2 regions of the Stenotrophomonas sp. GL_111 genome follow, and region 1 is predicted to be linked to the other one. Evidence: riboswitches for the same ligand, from Rfam matches in the RefSeq annotation. Region 1 holds a riboswitch; the other holds the start of a gene.
The links. Region 1 has a riboswitch for glycine ahead of AC3IPM_RS17345 (trimeric intracellular cation channel family protein). Riboswitches for the same ligand answer to the same signal wherever they lie in the genome.
Positions count from the first base shown of each region.

Region 2: linked by a shared signal. The riboswitch ahead of gcvP (aminomethyl-transferring glycine dehydrogenase) and the one ahead of AC3IPM_RS17345 (trimeric intracellular cation channel family protein) in region 1 are both predicted to bind glycine.

Region 1 covers NZ_CM174421.1:3,902,514-3,910,380, forward strand. The annotation lists gene AC3IPM_RS17320 (PspA/IM30 family protein) at 1-683, opposite strand, end outside; gene AC3IPM_RS17325 (DUF2170 family protein) at 695-1,114, opposite strand; gene AC3IPM_RS17330 (nuclear transport factor 2 family protein) at 1,408-1,848, opposite strand; gene AC3IPM_RS17335 (hypothetical protein) at 1,935-2,426, opposite strand; gene AC3IPM_RS17340 (GIY-YIG nuclease family protein) at 2,492-2,779, opposite strand; glycine riboswitch at 2,810-2,884, shown strand; glycine riboswitch at 2,906-2,996, shown strand; gene AC3IPM_RS17345 (trimeric intracellular cation channel family protein) at 3,087-3,704, shown strand; gene AC3IPM_RS17350 (MdtA/MuxA family multidrug efflux RND transporter periplasmic adaptor subunit) at 3,928-5,115, shown strand; gene AC3IPM_RS17355 (MdtB/MuxB family multidrug efflux RND transporter permease subunit) at 5,112-7,867, shown strand, end outside.
Region 2 covers NZ_CM174421.1:3,169,675-3,177,541, reverse strand. The annotation lists gene gcvP (aminomethyl-transferring glycine dehydrogenase) at 46-2,925, opposite strand; glycine riboswitch at 3,014-3,115, opposite strand; gene AC3IPM_RS14195 (multidrug effflux MFS transporter) at 3,395-4,618, shown strand; gene AC3IPM_RS14190 (siderophore-interacting protein) at 4,782-5,675, shown strand; gene AC3IPM_RS14185 (hypothetical protein) at 5,756-6,148, shown strand; gene AC3IPM_RS14180 (M2 family metallopeptidase) at 6,232-7,867, opposite strand, start outside.

The DNA of each region.
Region 1 (7,867 bases):
TTGGGCTGCTTGAAGCGCGCCAGTACCGCCGCGGCGCTGGAGGAATCCTCCAACAGGCCGGCGGCGGCCAGCTTGCGGTTCAGATCGCCGTCGCCGGCATCGGTTTCCAGTTCTTCGGCGGCCAGCATCTGCGCGCCCTGCTGGGCCTGGCGTGCCTTGATGCGTTCCAGCGAACCCAGCGCCGAGGACATCTTGCTGTTGGTGCCGGAGTGGCGCGCGGCAATCGCGGCCTGGGCACGCTGCACGGTGTCGGTTGCCTTGACCTGGTCGACCTGCGCGCGCATCTGCTTCAGGCGCGACTCGGTCTTGGAGATGGTCGCGCGCAGCGTGGTGATGCTCTGGTCCAGGTGCCCCTTGGATTCGCGCGCGGTGTTCTGCTCGGTTTCCAGCGGCGCCATCTTCTCGGCCACCTGCATCGCCAGCGCTTCGTCGCCCTTGCCCAGCGCACCTTCGATGTAGCGGCTGTACTCGGCGATCTTGCGGTCGCGCGCGCCGATCTCGTTCTCGCTCAGCTTGGACTGGCCCATCAGCTTGGCCAGGTCGACCTTGGAGCGGTCCAGCTGGGTGGCAGCGTCGCGGATCTCCTGGTCCAGGATGGTCAGCGCCTTGGCGTCGACGATCTTTTCGCCGGCCTCGTGCGCGGTGCCACGGAACAGGGTCACCAGCTTTCCAAAAATACTCATCGGGTCAGGTCTCAGTCGAAGTAGGGGCGCAGTGCTTCGACTGCGTCGATGGTGTTGGCGGCCAGCGCCTGGATTTCTTCGTTGATCGCATCGATGCCCGAGCGGGTGGAGAGCTCGCCGAAGACCACGTAGTTCTCCACGCCGTGCGCATCGGTGGTGATGCCCAGGTTGGACAGCGGGTTGATCGGGTTCAGGCGCATGCAGGCGGCGTTGAGACCGGCCACGTCCTTGACCTGGCTGGCGGGCACCAGAATGGTGGACACCACGATCTGCTCGCCCGAACTGGCGACGATGATGTCCAGGTCGCCGAACTCTTCCAGCTCGACCATGACCGCCGGGGTCAGGCCTTCGATCAGCTCCACGCGCACGCTGTTGTCGTCGGCGTAGTGCTGGGTCAGCTGTGCATGTATGTCGAAGATGCTCAAGGACATGGGAAACGATTTCCTGTGGTGATGGGGGCCGGTCGCGCTGCGGGGGCCCGGTGCGGGCACCGCGTCTGCGCACACGCCGCCGGCACGGGCCGGCAGCGCGCTGAAAATGAAAACGGATTGAGGCATCTGCTGCCATGCGGGCCGCGGCGCGAACATCGCGCGGGTCCTGCTGTCACGGTGGTCCCGTGCCCGTGTGTCGGGCCTGTCCTTGTCCCTGTCTCCTGGTATGCCCTTCGGGCGCGACCAAGCTTAGCGTTACCGCGATGCGCACGGAAGTGGGTCCACGGCGGCGTTTACTTCGGCTTGCTGTACCAGAGTGCGTTGACGATGATCCAGCGCTCGCCGAAGCGGCCCATGTGGAAGTAGTCCACGAACCACGGCGTCTCCAGCCGTACCGATGCGGCGTTGCCGGTCACGTCGAGCACCGTGCAACTGCGGTTCCACTGCGCCTTGGGCGTCTTCAACGCACCTTGCCGGGTCAGCGACACCAGCTCTTCCTTCGACATGCGGCGCAGGCCGAGGCGCTCGTCCGGGGTATCACCCAGGATCGCGCGCTTGGCCAGGTCTGGATGCAGCGAACGCGCCACGCGCGCCGGGTCGCCTTCCAGCTGGCCGTCGACGTAATCGAAACAGGTGGCTTCGATCGCCGCACGCGTGGTCGGGTCGATGGCGCCGGAAACACTGGCGGGCGTCGTCGCGGCGGTCAGGGCGAACAGCAGGGCAAGCGTGGTCATCGTGGGCTGTCGTCCAGAGCGTGAATCGGTAGATGAACCCATTGCCCGGTCGCCGGCAAGTGCCGGAACGGCGGGTGCACTCTCGATCAGGGCAGTTCCTCGAACAACCCCATTTCAACCAGGCCCAGCTGCATATACATGAACGCCGCGGCTTCATCGCTCATCGGCTGTGCCGGCGGCAGGCTGTCCAGCCAGGCCGTGATCGCCGCGTTGTGCGGATTCACTGCCTGGGCCAACGCATCTTTTTCCGCCTGGCTGACACGTTCCTGAAGTGCATCGCGGATCGCGTCATCACCGATGCCCCAGTCCTCGGCCAGAGGGACAAGCGTCCTCAGCGCGACCGGGACCTTGGCGGGATCGAGCTTTACCCGCGCCGTAGCGATGGCATCGGGCGCGTGCCGGACGGCAAACGTACCGGCACTGGCGATCTCGCCGTGGCGCAGTGCTGGCGGCCGCTCGACCGTGCAACCTGGCATCCCGATGATCAGCATCAACATCAACATCAGCCGCACGGGCGCAGGCGCGAGGGGTCGGGCAGCTCGCGCCAAGGTGAGCAAGCGTGGTTGGCCGTCGAACATGCGGGTTCCCTCCCGGTGTGATGGCCGAGTGTGGCCTACCGTGCGACGCCGAACCAGTCGCAGGCCTATTCCTCGACGGCCTGCAACCACGCCAGCTTGCGCCCGCGCGGCTGCCGTTTGAGCTGCCATTCGGCCTTCGAGGCTGCGGCGCGGTCCGGGTAGGCGCGCATCGCCAGCACCTTCAGCGGCGGGTTGGCACGGGTATAGCGCGCGCCTTTACCGGCCAGGTGGGCCTGGAAGCGTGCCGCCACATCGTTGCTGATTCCGGCGTAGTAGCTGCCGTTTCGGCATTCCAGCAGGTACAGGTACCAGAGAGTGGGTTCAGCGGGCATACCGGGATTATCCCCCGGCAGCAGCCCGGCGGCTGTTAGAATCCGCCCCGGATGCAGGAGAGAGGCGCCGCGCTGGCGCCCGCCGAAGGCGCAGGCTCCCATAATCGCTCAGGCCGGTGGCACGACACGCCACCAACCATGCATCCAGCACGCCGATCTGGAGAGAGGTCTTCAATGACCCGCCGAAGGGGCACGTGGCCTGGCCACTGAACTCTCAGGCAAAAGGACAGCGGGAGCGGCACCGGAGGACCACCCCACGACAGTGCTGCGGCGCTGGCGTGCCACGTGCGTGCTTCCGTTCCCGCCTTGCCGTGCCCGGAGCCCCCCCATGCTGCTCTCCCTGATCTACCTCATCGCCATTTCCGCCGAAGCCATGACCGGCGCGCTGTCCGCCGGGCGGCGGCGGATGGACCTGTTCGGCGTGGTCATCATCGCCTGCGTCACCGCGCTCGGCGGCGGCTCGCTGCGCGACATCGTGCTTGGGCACTATCCGCTGGGCTGGGTGAAGCACCCGGAGTACCTGGGCTTCACCATCTGCGCGGCGTTGATCGCCACCTGGGTGGCGCGCTGGATGCACCACTTCCGCCGCACCTTCCTGGTGCTGGACGGGCTGGGGCTGATCTGTTTCACCCTGATCGGCTGCGCGGTGGCGCGCGAGGCCGGCCACGCCGCGCCGATCGTGCTGATTTCGGGCATGTTGACCGGTGCCTTCGGCGGCGTGCTGCGCGACGTGCTGTGCAACGAGGTGCCGCTGATCTTCCAGAAGGAACTGTATGCGGTGATCACCCTGCTCACCGGTGCGGCCTACCTGGCCTTGCTCGAGCTGGGGGTGTCGCTCAATGCGGCCACGCTGTGGTGCCTGGGCGGTGGTTTCGCGTTCCGCCTGCTGGCCATCCACTTCAAATGGGAAATGCCCAAGTTCGTGTATCGCGACGAGGTGCATTGAACGCAACGTTCAATGCCGCGTAGCGTCTGCTCCATGACCAAGGGCATGTGAGCTTTGGCAACCGCGCGGGGTACCATGGCGACCCGCCCGCCCGGGCGGTATCCAGCCACGCTGCGGCATTCGACCAGCGGCCCCGCCAGACATCCCCACTTCGTCTCGCCTGCCCCCACGGGCCGGCACCCCATGGACGCGCCGATCAATGGATGGGTGCGCAGGATGCCCCATGTCTGCCCCACTGCCCCCGCCCTCGCCCTCGCGTACCCGCCGTCTGTCCAAACCGCTGTTGATCGTGGCCGTGCTGGCCGCTGCCGCTCTTGCTTGGCGCGTGCTGGCCCCCGGCCCCGCCGCCGAGGCCGCGCCGGCCGCCAACGCGACGCCGGTGCGGGTAGCCACGGTGGTGCGCGAAGACCTGGTGGTGCGGCTCAAGGCACTGGGCACCGTCACCCCGCTGCAGACGGTGAGCCTGCGCAGCCGCGTGGATGGCGAGCTGCTGCGGTTGAGCTTCAGCGAGGGCCAGCACGTCCAGGCCGGCGCCTTGATCGCCGAGATCGATCCGCGTCCCTTCCAGGTGCAGCTGGCGCGGGCGCTGGGCACCCAGCAGCAGAACCTGGCCGAACTGGAAAACGCGCAGCGCCAACTGCAGCGCTTCAGCGAGCTGCAGCGCCAGCACTTCGTCTCGGCGCAGGACCTGAGCGACCAGCAGAGCAAGGTGCGCCAGCTGCAGGGCCGCCGCCAGACCGACCAGGCCGCCGTGGACGAAGCGCGCCTGCAGCTGCAGTACACCCGCATCACCGCGCCGGTCGCCGGGCGCATGGGCCTGCGCAATGTCGATGTCGGCAACCTGGTGCGCAGTGGCGATACCGAGCCGCTGGCCACGATCACCCAGACCACCCCGATCAGCGTGCTGTTCACCGTACCCGAGCCGGACCTGCCGGCCGTGGTCACCGCCGCGCGCGCGAACCCGCAGCTGACCGTGGAAGCGTGGGATCGCGAAGAACGGCAGGCACTGGGCGATGGCGTGCTGTCCAGCCTGGACAACCGCATCGATACCGCCACCGGCACGCTGAAGCTGCGTGCGCAGTTCGACAACGCCGATGAAGCGCTGTTCCCCAACCAGTTCGTCAACATCCGCCTGCAGGTGAGCAGCAGCGATGCGGTGGTGATTCCCAACGCAGCGGTGCAGTTCGGCAGCAAGGGCAGCTATGTGTACGTGATCGCGGCCGATGCGACCTCGCACCTGCGCAACGTGGTGCTGGGCCCGGCCGATGGCGAGCGGGTGTCGGTACGCGATGGCCTCACGCCGGGTGAGCGGGTGGTGGTGGAAGGCATCGATGGCCTGCGCGATGGCGCCAAGGTCGAGGTGGTGGCCGACAGCGACAAGGCGCAGGACCCGCCGCGGACCGGCGCATGAACCTCTCGCGCCCCTTCATCGAACGCCCGGTGGCCACCACGCTGCTGATGGTGGCGCTGCTGCTGTCCGGCGTGATGGCCTACCGGCTGCTGCCGGTGGCCGCGCTGCCGCAGGTGGACTACCCGATCATCCAGATCACCACGCTGTATCCGGGCGCCAGCCCGGGGGTGACCACCAGTGCGGTGACCGCGCCGCTGGAGCGCCAGCTCGGGCAGATTCCCGGGCTCAAGCAGATGTCCTCGACCAGCTCCGGCGGCGCCTCGGTGATCACCCTGCAGTTCAACCTGGAGGTGGCGCTGGGCGTGGCCGAACAGGAGGTGCAGGCCGCGATCAATGCCGCAGGCAGCTTCCTGCCCGATGACCTGCCGGTGCCGCCGGTGTACCGCAAGGTCAATCCCGCCGATACCCCGATCCTCACTTTGGCCGTCACCTCGCAGGGGCTGTCGTTGCCGCAGGTGCACGACCTGGTGGATACGCGCATGGCGCAGCGCCTGTCACAGCTGCCCGGCGTGGGCCTGGTCAGCCTGGCCGGTGGCCAGCGCCCGGCCGTGCGCATCCAGGTCAACCCGAGCGCACTGGCCGCCAACGGTTTGAGCATGGCACGCATCCGCGAGGCGATCGGCGCGGCCAACGTCAACCTGCCCAAGGGCAGCTTCGACGGCCCGACCCGCGCGATCATGCTCGATGCCAACGACCAGATGCGCTCGGTGGCCGAGTACCGCGCGCTGATCCTGACCTGGAAGGACGGCGCACCGCTGCGGCTGGGCGATGTGGCCAGCATCGAAGATGGTGCCGAGAACCGTCAGCTCGCCGCGTGGTCGGGTACCACCCCGGCAGTGCTGATCAACATCCAGCGCCAGCCCGGCGCCAACGTGATCGCCGTGGTCGACCAGGTCCGTGCGCTGCTGCCGCAGCTGCAGGCCTCCCTGCCCAAGGGCGTGGACGTGGCGGTACTGAGTGACCGCACCGAGTCGATCCGCGCCTCCATCCGCGGCGTGCAGCACGAACTGCTGATCGCCATCGCGCTGGTGGTGATGGTCACCTTCGTGTTCCTGCGCAATATTCCGGCCACGCTCATTCCCAGCATCGCCGTGCCGCTGTCGCTGGTGGGCACCTTCGGGGTGATGCTGCTGGCTGGCTTCTCGCTCAACAACCTCACCCTGATGGCGCTGACCATCGCCACCGGCTTCGTGGTCGACGACGCGATCGTGATGCTGGAGAACATCGCCCGCCACCTGGAGCGTGGCGCCACGCCGATGCAGGCCGCATTGAAGGGCGCCAGGCAGATCGGCTTTACCCTGATCTCGCTGACCCTGTCGCTGATCGCGGTGCTGATCCCGCTGCTGTTCATGGCCGATGTGGTCGGCAAGCTGTTCCACGAATTTGCGATCACGCTGGCGGTGGCGATCGGCATCTCCCTGCTGGTCTCGCTGACGCTGACACCGATGATGTGCGCGCGCCTGCTCAAGGCGGGGCATGCAACCCGTCGCGATGCCGACGGCCAGGCATCGGCGCAGCAGGGTGACCCGTTCGACCGCGTGGTGGCGGTCTACGACCGCCAGCTGCACTGGGTGCTGCAGCGCCAGCCGCTGATGCTTGCCGCCACCGTGGCTACGCTGCTGCTCACCGCCGCGCTGTACGTGTGGGTGCCCAAGGGCTTCTTCCCGGTGCAGGATGCCGGCCTGATCCAGGGCATCAGCGAAGCACCTCAGTCGATTTCATTCCAGGCCATGGCGCAGCGCCAACAGGCATTGGCCGATGCGCTGCTGGGCGATGAGGATGTCGCCAGCCTGTCCTCGTTCATCGGCGTGGACGGCAACAACGCCACCCTCAACAGCGGCCGCCTGCTGATCGAACTCAAGCCGCACGCACAGCGCGATGCCAATGCACAGGTGATCATCGCCCGCCTGCAGCAACGCGTGGCGCATGTGCCCGGCATCAAGCTGTACCTGCAGCCGGTGCAGGAGCTGGGCATCGAAGACCGGATCAGCCGCACCCAGTATCAGTTCACCCTGACCAGCCCGGACAGCGACCAGCTGGCGCAGTGGACCCCCAGGCTGCTGGCGCACCTGCAGCAGTCCGCCGCACTGGCCGATGTCGCCAGCGACCTGCAGGACCAGGGCCTGCAGGCGCACGTGCTGATCAACCGGGTCGCCGCGGCGCGGCTGGGCATCACCGTGCAGGCGGTGGCCGATGCGTTGTACGACGCCTTCGGCCAGCGCCAGATCTCCACCATCTTCACCCAGGCCAACCAGTACCGCGTGGTGCTGGAAGCACGCCCGGATGCGGCCTTCGGGCCGGAGGCGATCGCGCGCCTGCACGTGGCCGGCCCGGATGGTCGCCAGGTGCCGCTGAGCGGTATCGCGCGCATCGAGCAGGGCCCGGCCCACCTGTTGATCAACCATGTGGGCCAGTTCCCGGCGGTGATGTTCTCGTTCAACCTCGCCGCGGATGCATCGCTGGGCGAAGCGGTGGATGCCATCGAAGGCGCGCGTGCGGCGATCGGCTTGCCGACCGGCGTGGAGCTGCGCCTGCAGGGGGCGGCGGACGCCTTCCGCGCCTCGCTGTCGAGCACGCTGTGGCTGGTGCTGGCCGCGGTGGTGGTGATGTATCTGGTGCTGGGCGTGCTGTATGAGAGCTTCATCCACCCCATCACCATTCTCTCCACGCTGCCCTCGGCCACCGTGGGTGCGCTGCTGGCGCTGCTGCTGAGCGGGCGCAGCCTGGACCTGATCGCCGTGATCGGCATCGT
Region 2 (7,867 bases), 730 kb from region 1:
ACGGCCCGCTTGCGCGGGCCGTTTTCATTTACCGGGCGGGGAGGCTCAGACCTCCACGCCCTCGTCTTCCTTGTACGCATCCACCGGGATGCAGGCGCACATCACGTTCTTGTCGCCATACACGTTGTCCACGCGCGCCACCGGCGGCCAGTACTTCTGCTGGCGCAGGCTGGCCAGCGGGAAGGCGGCCAGTTCGCGCGGGTAGGCATGCGCCCACTCGCTGGCCGACACCGCGGTGGCGGTGTGCGGGGCGTGCTTGAGCGGGTTGTCCTCGCGGTCCAGGCGGCCGTCTTCGATCGCGGCGATTTCTTCGCGGATCTGGATCATAGCGTTGATGAAGCGATCCAGTTCGTGCAGCGATTCGCTCTCGGTCGGTTCCACCATCAGCGTGCCGGCGACCGGGAAGCTCAGGGTCGGGGCGTGGAAGCCGAAGTCGATCAGGCGCTTGGCCACGTCCTCGGCGGCGATGCCGGAGGTCTTCTCCAGCGGACGCACGTCCAGGATGCACTCGTGTGCCACCAGCCCGTTGCGGCCGGTGTACAGGGTCTTGAAGTGCGGGGCCAGGCGCTTGGCGATGTAGTTGGCGTTGAGCAGGGCCACCTGGGTGGCCTTGCGCAGGCCGGCGGTGCCCATCAGGGTGATGTACATCCAGCTGATCGGCAGGATCGAGGCGCTGCCGAAGCTGGCCGCGCTGACCATGCCCACGTCACCTTCACCGCCCAGCACCTTGGGCAGGAACGGCGCCAGGTGCGACTTGACCGCGCACGGGCCCACGCCCGGGCCGCCGCCGCCGTGCGGAATGCAGAAGGTCTTGTGCAGGTTCAGGTGCGACACGTCCGAGCCCCACTTGCCGGGCTTGGCCACGCCGACCAGGGCGTTCATGTTGGCGCCGTCGGTGTACACCTGGCCGCCGTGCTTGTGGATGATCTCGCAGATCTCCACCACCTCTTCCTCGAACACGCCATGCGTGGACGGGTAGGTGATCATCAGCGCGGCCAGGCGGTCGCCGTATTTCTCGGCATTGACGCGGATGTCCTCGACATCGACGTTGCCGTTGGCGTCGGTCTTGGTGACCACCACCTTCATGCCGCACATCTGTGCCGAGGCCGGGTTGGTGCCGTGCGCCGAATCCGGGATCAGGCAGACATCGCGATGGCCTTCGCCGCGCGAGCGGTGATACGCGCGGATTGCCAGCAGGCCGGCGTACTCGCCCTGCGCGCCGGAGTTCGGCTGCAGGCTGACGGCGTCGTAGCCGGTGCATTCCACCAGCATCGCTTCCAGCCCGTCGATCAGTTCCTTGTAGCCGGTGGCCTGGTCGGCCGGGGCCAGCGGATGGATGTTGGCGAACTCCGGCCAGGTCACCGGGATCATTTCGGCGGTGGCGTTGAGCTTCATGGTGCAGCTGCCCAGCGGGATCATGGTGCGATCCATGGCCAGGTCCTTGTCCGCCAGCGAACGCAGGTAACGCAGCAGTTCGTGTTCGCTGTGGTGGGTGTTGAACACCGGGTGGGTCAGGAACGCGCTGGTCCGCACCAGGCCGGCCGGCAGTGCATCGGCGGTGGCGGCATCGAGCGCGTCCACATCGACGCGGGCACCGAACAGCGCGCCGAGCGCGACGATATCGGCACGGGTGGCGGTTTCATCCAGGCTGATGCTGACCGCTTCGCTGTCGATCGCGCGCAGGTTGATGCGTGCCGCGGCGGCCTTGGCGTGGATCGCCTTGGCGTCGATGTCCTTGACGTGCAGGGTGTCGAAGAAGTGCTCGCCGACATTCACCCCGGCGCTGCGCAGGCCGCCGGCCAGGATCGCGGCCAGGCGGTGGGTGCGGCGCGCGATGCGGGTCAGCCCGTCCGGGCCGTGGTACACGGCGTACATCGAGGCCATCACCGCCAGCAGCACCTGCGCGGTGCAGATGTTGGAGGTGGCCTTCTCGCGGCGGATGTGCTGCTCGCGGGTCTGCAGGGTCAGGCGGTAGGCGGCATTGCCCTGGGCGTCCACGGAGACGCCGATCAGGCGGCCCGGCATCGAACGCTTGTAGGCGTCGCGGCAGGCCATGAAGGCCGCGTGCGGGCCACCGAAGCCGAACGGCACGCCGAAACGCTGCGAGTTGCCCACCACGATGTCCGCGCCCCATTCGCCGGGGGCGGCGATCAGGGTCAGCGCGAGCAGGTCGGTAGCCACGGCCACCAGGCCGCCGCGTGCGTGCACGGCATCGGCCAGTGCCTTGTAGTCGCCGATATGGCCGAAGGTGTCCGGGTACTGCAGCAGCACGCCGTAGCTGTCTGCTTCCAGCGCTTCGGCCGGGGTGCCCACGCGCAGCACGATGCCCATCGGCTCGGCACGGGTGCGCAGCAGTTCCAGCGTCTGCGGGTGCACGGCGTCGTGCACGAAGAAGGTGTCGGACTTGCTCTTGGCCGAACGCTTGGCCAGGGTCATCGCTTCCGCCGCCGCGGTGGCTTCGTCGAGCAGCGAGGCGTTGGCGATTTCCATGCCGGTGAGGTCGGCGCACAGGGTCTGGAAGTTGATCAGCGCTTCCATGCGGCCCTGCGAAATCTCGGCCTGGTAGGGCGTGTAGGCGGTGTACCAGGCCGGGTTTTCCAGCACGTTGCGCAGGATCACGTTCGGGGTGAGCGTGCCGTAGTAGCCCTGGCCGATGAAGGTGCGGAACACCTGGTTCTTGTCGGCGATGGCGCGGATCTTGGCCAGTGCCTGCACTTCGGTCAGCGACTCGGGCAGCGCCAGCGGGGCCGGCGACTTGATCCCGGCCGGGACGATCGCATCGGTCAGCGCGTCCAGCGAGGCGTGGCCGACCACGTCGAGCATCTGCGCGATTTCAGCATCGTTGGGGCCGATGTGGCGTTCGACGAACGCGTGGCTGTGTTCAAGCTCGCGCAGGGAAGGAGTGTTCTGGGACATGGCAGGCATCTCGAAGAGTGGGCACGCACGTTCGGAAGTCGGCTTGGCCGGGGTGCGGCGCAGGCGCGCGCGAACCACCGGACCTTGCGGTCTTCCTGGGTGCCCCTCTGTCCTTTTGCCTGAGAGTTTAAAAGCGCGCATCTGCGTGCTTCGTGCCCCTTCGGCGCCGGATTTTGCCGGTCTCTCCAGAGTTTTGATGCGGGTGGTATCGGGCCTGAGCGATTACGGGCGTTGCGCCTTCGGCAGCGGGTGTCCGCTTCTCCCACCATGTAGCCCGGCGATTATAGCCCAGCGGCTTTGCCGGCAACGGCCCTATGCCACATGAATGAGGGCCGGCGCAGGCCCCGGAATGTGGCCGCGGGCATGGTGCCGCGCCGGGCGAAGGCCTATGATCGACGGACCCTCGTATTCATCTGGCGCTGCCCGTTCCGGGCGGGCGCCCGCCGTGCGTTCGCGCATGGCCCTGACGGAAGCCCGCATGACGCCCGCCTCGCCTTCGACCCGCCGCCTGGCCCTGCTGCTCGCAGGCCTGGCGATGTTCGGCCCGTTCTCGATCGACACCATCTTCCCGGCCTTCCTGCTGCTCGGTGAGCGCCTGCAGGTGGACCAGGTGGCGGTGCAGCAGACCATCAGCGTGTACCTGCTGTTCTACGGCCTGATGAGCCTGGCGCACGGCCCGCTGTCGGATGCGTTCGGCCGCCGCCGGGTGATTCTGGGTGGGTTGGGGCTGTTCTTCGTGGCCTCGATCGGCTGCGCACTGTCGCCGGACCTGACCACGTTGCTGGTGTTCCGTGCGCTGCAGGGTGTCTCGGCCGGTGTAGGCATGATCGTGGGCCGCGCGGTGATCCGCGATCTGTTCCATGGCGCCGACGCGCAGCGGCTGATGAGCCAGGTCTCGATGATCTTCGGCATCGCCCCGGCCATCGCGCCGATCATCGGCGGCTGGATCCTGCTGGGCGGCGGCAACTGGCCGCTGATCTTCTGGTTCCTGGTGCTGTTCTCGGTGGTGCTGCTGGTGGCCACTGCCAAGTGGCTGCCCGAGACCCACCCGGTGGAAGCGCGCACGCCGATGTCGCTGCGCTCGCTGCTGCGCAGCTACCTGCGCATCGGCTCCAACCCGCGCCTGCTGCGGCTGGCCGCGGCCGGGGGCCTTAACTTCTCCGGCGTGTTCCTGTACATCGCCTCGGCACCGGTGTTCGTGATGCAGCATCTGCATCTGGGCGAGGGTGGCTTCGCCTGGCTGTTCATTCCCACCATCGGCGGCATGACCCTGGGCTCGTACCTGTCCGGGCGCATGGCCGGCAAAATGCTGCCGCAGCGACAGATCGCGATCGGCTTCCTGCTGTGCGCGCTGTCGGCACTGTTGAACATCGGCTACGTGCTGTCGGTGCCGGAAATCGCGCTGCCGTGGGCGGTGATGCCGATCTTCGTGGGCGGCGTGGGCATGGCGATGATCTTCCCGATTCTGGCCCTGGCGGTGCTGGACATGTACCCGCATCAGCGCGGCCTGGCCTCGTCGATGCAGATGTTCATCCAGCTGATGATCAACACCGTGGTGGCCGGCGTACTGTCGCCGATGCTCAGCAGCAACCCGGTGCACCTGGCCTTCGGCTATGCCGGTTTCTTCGCGCTGGGGGCCACGTTCTGGTACTGGGAACGGCATTGCGAACGCCGCCGCGAGGCTGTCGCCAGCGCCGAATGAACACCGCACACGCCACGCTTGCAGGCACTGCAATCGTGGCGATGCGCGCATTGCCATTGCCGATGCGCGGCGTATCCTGTGGCTTCACCAGCCAGTTCGTGCACCACGACAGCCAACACTTCCCCCTGCGGACTTCATGTCCGCCGCAACCCAGGGTGATTGCATGGCTGCACAGCAGACCTACCGCCTGTTCGACGTCGCGCTCAAGCAGCGCACCACGCTTTCTCCATCACTGACCCGCATGGTCTTCGCCGCGCCCGACGTGGCCAACATGAAGACCGAGGGCCCGGATCAACGCATCAAGGTGTTCTTCCCGTTGCCGGGCGAGACAGCGCCGAGCGTGCCGCAGGGCGAGGACTGGTACGCGCGCTATCGCGCGCTGCCCGATGACCAACGTGCCCCGATGCGCACCTACACCATCCGCGCGCTGCGCCCGGAAAGCGGCGAGGTCGATGTCGATTTCGTGCTGCATGGCGAGACCGGGCCGGCCTCGCGCTGGGCCACCCATGCGCGGATCGGCGACCGGGTCAGCCTGCTGGCGCCGGATGCGCAGGTGGAGGCAAGCAGCGAGGGCTATGAATGGAAGCCGCCGCTGCAGGCCCGGCGGATACTGCTGGTGGCCGACGACACCGCGTTGCCGGCCGTGGCCGGGATCCTGGAAGGGCTGGCGCAGTGGCCGCATCCGCCGGAAGTGCAGGCCTTCATCGAGGTCGAGCACGAGGCCGACGTGCTGCCGCTGCAGGCGCCGAACGGGGCCCAGCTGTTCTGGCTGGTGCGTGAAGGTCGCGCGCATGGCGACCTGCTGCAGGACGCCGTGCGGACACGGATCGGCCCGGCCCGCGGCGGCAGCGGCGAGCAGGCGCTGGCCGAGATCGACGTGGACCAGGACATTCTGTGGGAGCAGGCCAGCGCCGACGGTGCCGGGCTGTATGCCTGGGTGGCCGGTGAGGCTGGCGCGGTGATGGCCATCCGCCGCCACCTGGTCAAGGACTGCGGCATCGACAAGCGCGCGATCACCTTCATGGGCTACTGGCGGCACGGCAGGGTCATCGACTGAACCGCCGTGGGCCCGCTGCGGCGGGCCCGCAGGGCCGGTACGGTATCCTTGGCGCTTTGACGCAGTCCGGATGTCCCCCCATGTCGACCACCTCCAAACTGCGCCGCGACCTCCGCCGGCGCCGTGAAACCGAAGCCGCCAACCGTGACAAGGCGCATGCCGCGCCGGTCGAGCCGCATGCGGAACTGCGTGACCAGCAGCGCACGCTGCTGGCCGGCATCGTCCGCCGCGAGGGGGAGTGGGTGCTGGGCATGGATGGCCGCATCGCCGGCCAGACCGAAAGTGCGGCGCGGGTGCTGTGCCTGATCATGCAGGCCGCCGAACTGCACGAACGCCAGGGCACGCCGGTGCGGCTGGTGTATTCGGATGCGTTGAAGGATGCCGCGCATGCTGAAGCGCAGGCCGACGGCAAGGATTTCGAGCAGTTCAAGCAGGCATTCGCCGCGTCGTTGAAGCCGGCCGCGCAGGCGTAAACCCGCGCCCGAGCTACTGTTGATACGGAAAAAGCCGGCCCTGGGGCCGGCTTTTTCTTTCTACGTGCTGCTGTCGCCAGCGATTACGGGGCTGCTGCCGGCTTGGCTGCCGCCGGCTTGGCCGCAGCGGTGGCGGCCGGGGCCTGCCAGCCGCACATCTGGCCCTGGTTCTTCTGCTTGAGCCACTCGTTGACCGGGGTGAAGTACTCGATCATCGGGCCGGCATCGAGCTTGTCGCCGCCGGTGATCTCGCGCAGCGTGGCCTGCCACGGCTGGCTGGCACCCTTGCTCAGCATCGCCCAGAACTTCTGCCCGGCTTCCTTGTTGCCGTAGAAGCTGCACTGGTGCAGCGGGCCCTTGTAGCCGGCCGCATCGCACAGGCCCTTGTAGAACTGGAACTGCAGGATGCGCGCCAGGAAGTAGCGCGTGTACGGGGTGTTGCCCGGCACGTGGTACTTGGCGCCCGGATCGAAGAACTCCTCACCGCGTGCACTGGCCGGGGCCACGCCCTGGTACTTGGCTTTCAGGTCCCACCAGGCCTGGTTGTAATGGTCCGGGGTGATCGAACCGTCGAACACGCCCCAGCGCCAGCGGTCGATCATCAGCCCGAACGGCAGGAACGACACGCCGCTCAGCGCCATGCGCATCTGCGCGTTGATGGTGGCCTCGCGGCTTTCCTGCGGCTGGCCGACCAGGCCGATGGAGTGCAGGTAGTCCGGGGTCATCGCCAGCACGATGGTGTCGCCGATCGCCTCATGGAAGCCATCGTTGGCACCGCCCTGGAACAGCGGCGGCAGCGGGTTGTAGGCCAGGTCGTAATAGATGTGGCCCAGCTCGTGGTAAATGGTGGTGAAGTTCTCTTCGGTTGGCTTGATGCACATCTTGGTGCGCACATCGCCGTCCATGTTCATGTCCCACGCGCTGGCATGGCAGACCACGTCGCGGTCCAGCGGCTTGATGAACTGGGTCTTGTCCCAGTACGACTTCGGCAGCGCCGGCATGCCCAGCGAGACGTAGAAGTCCTGCGCGCGCTCGGTCATCTGTTTGGCGGTGCGCAGTTCGGCCTCACGCTGCGCCTTGTACATCGCCTCGGCCGTGGCGGTGGTGCCACCGGCCTTGGCGATGGCACCGCTCAGGTTGGTCTGGTACTGCTTTTCCAGCGCGGCGGTGATGTCCAGGCTGCCGGCGCCCGGGTAGGGTTCGAGCTGGTCCCACAGGTTGGACCAGTCCTGCTGCCACATGTTGCCGAGCAGGTGGGCGGCGATCAGGCCGCCTTCGGTCTCGGCCTTGTCCTTGCCGTAGGTGTCGTCCAGCTTGGTACGCGCATAGCAGTGGAGCTGCTCGTACATCGGCTTGACCTGTTCCCACAGGCGGTCGGTTTCCGGGCCGATCTGTTCCGGCGGCATGTCATAGCCGCTGCGCCACATCTGGCCGGCATCGGCGAAGCCCATTTCCTTGGCGCCTTCGTTGACCAGGCCGACGAAGCGCTGGTAATCGGCGCGCATCGGCTTGGTGGTGCCGTGCCAGCCCTGCCAGGCGTCCAGCTGCTTGTCGTAGTCGCGGCTGCGCGCCAGCACTTGTTCCAGGTCGCCGAGCTGGCGACAGCTCTGCGGGTCGGCCGCGTCGGTGCAGTACTTGCCGGCGCCGTAGCTGCCTTCCATGCGGCTGGCGATGCGGGTCAGCTCGGACAGCTTGGCCGGGTCACGCGGGGCCGGCATG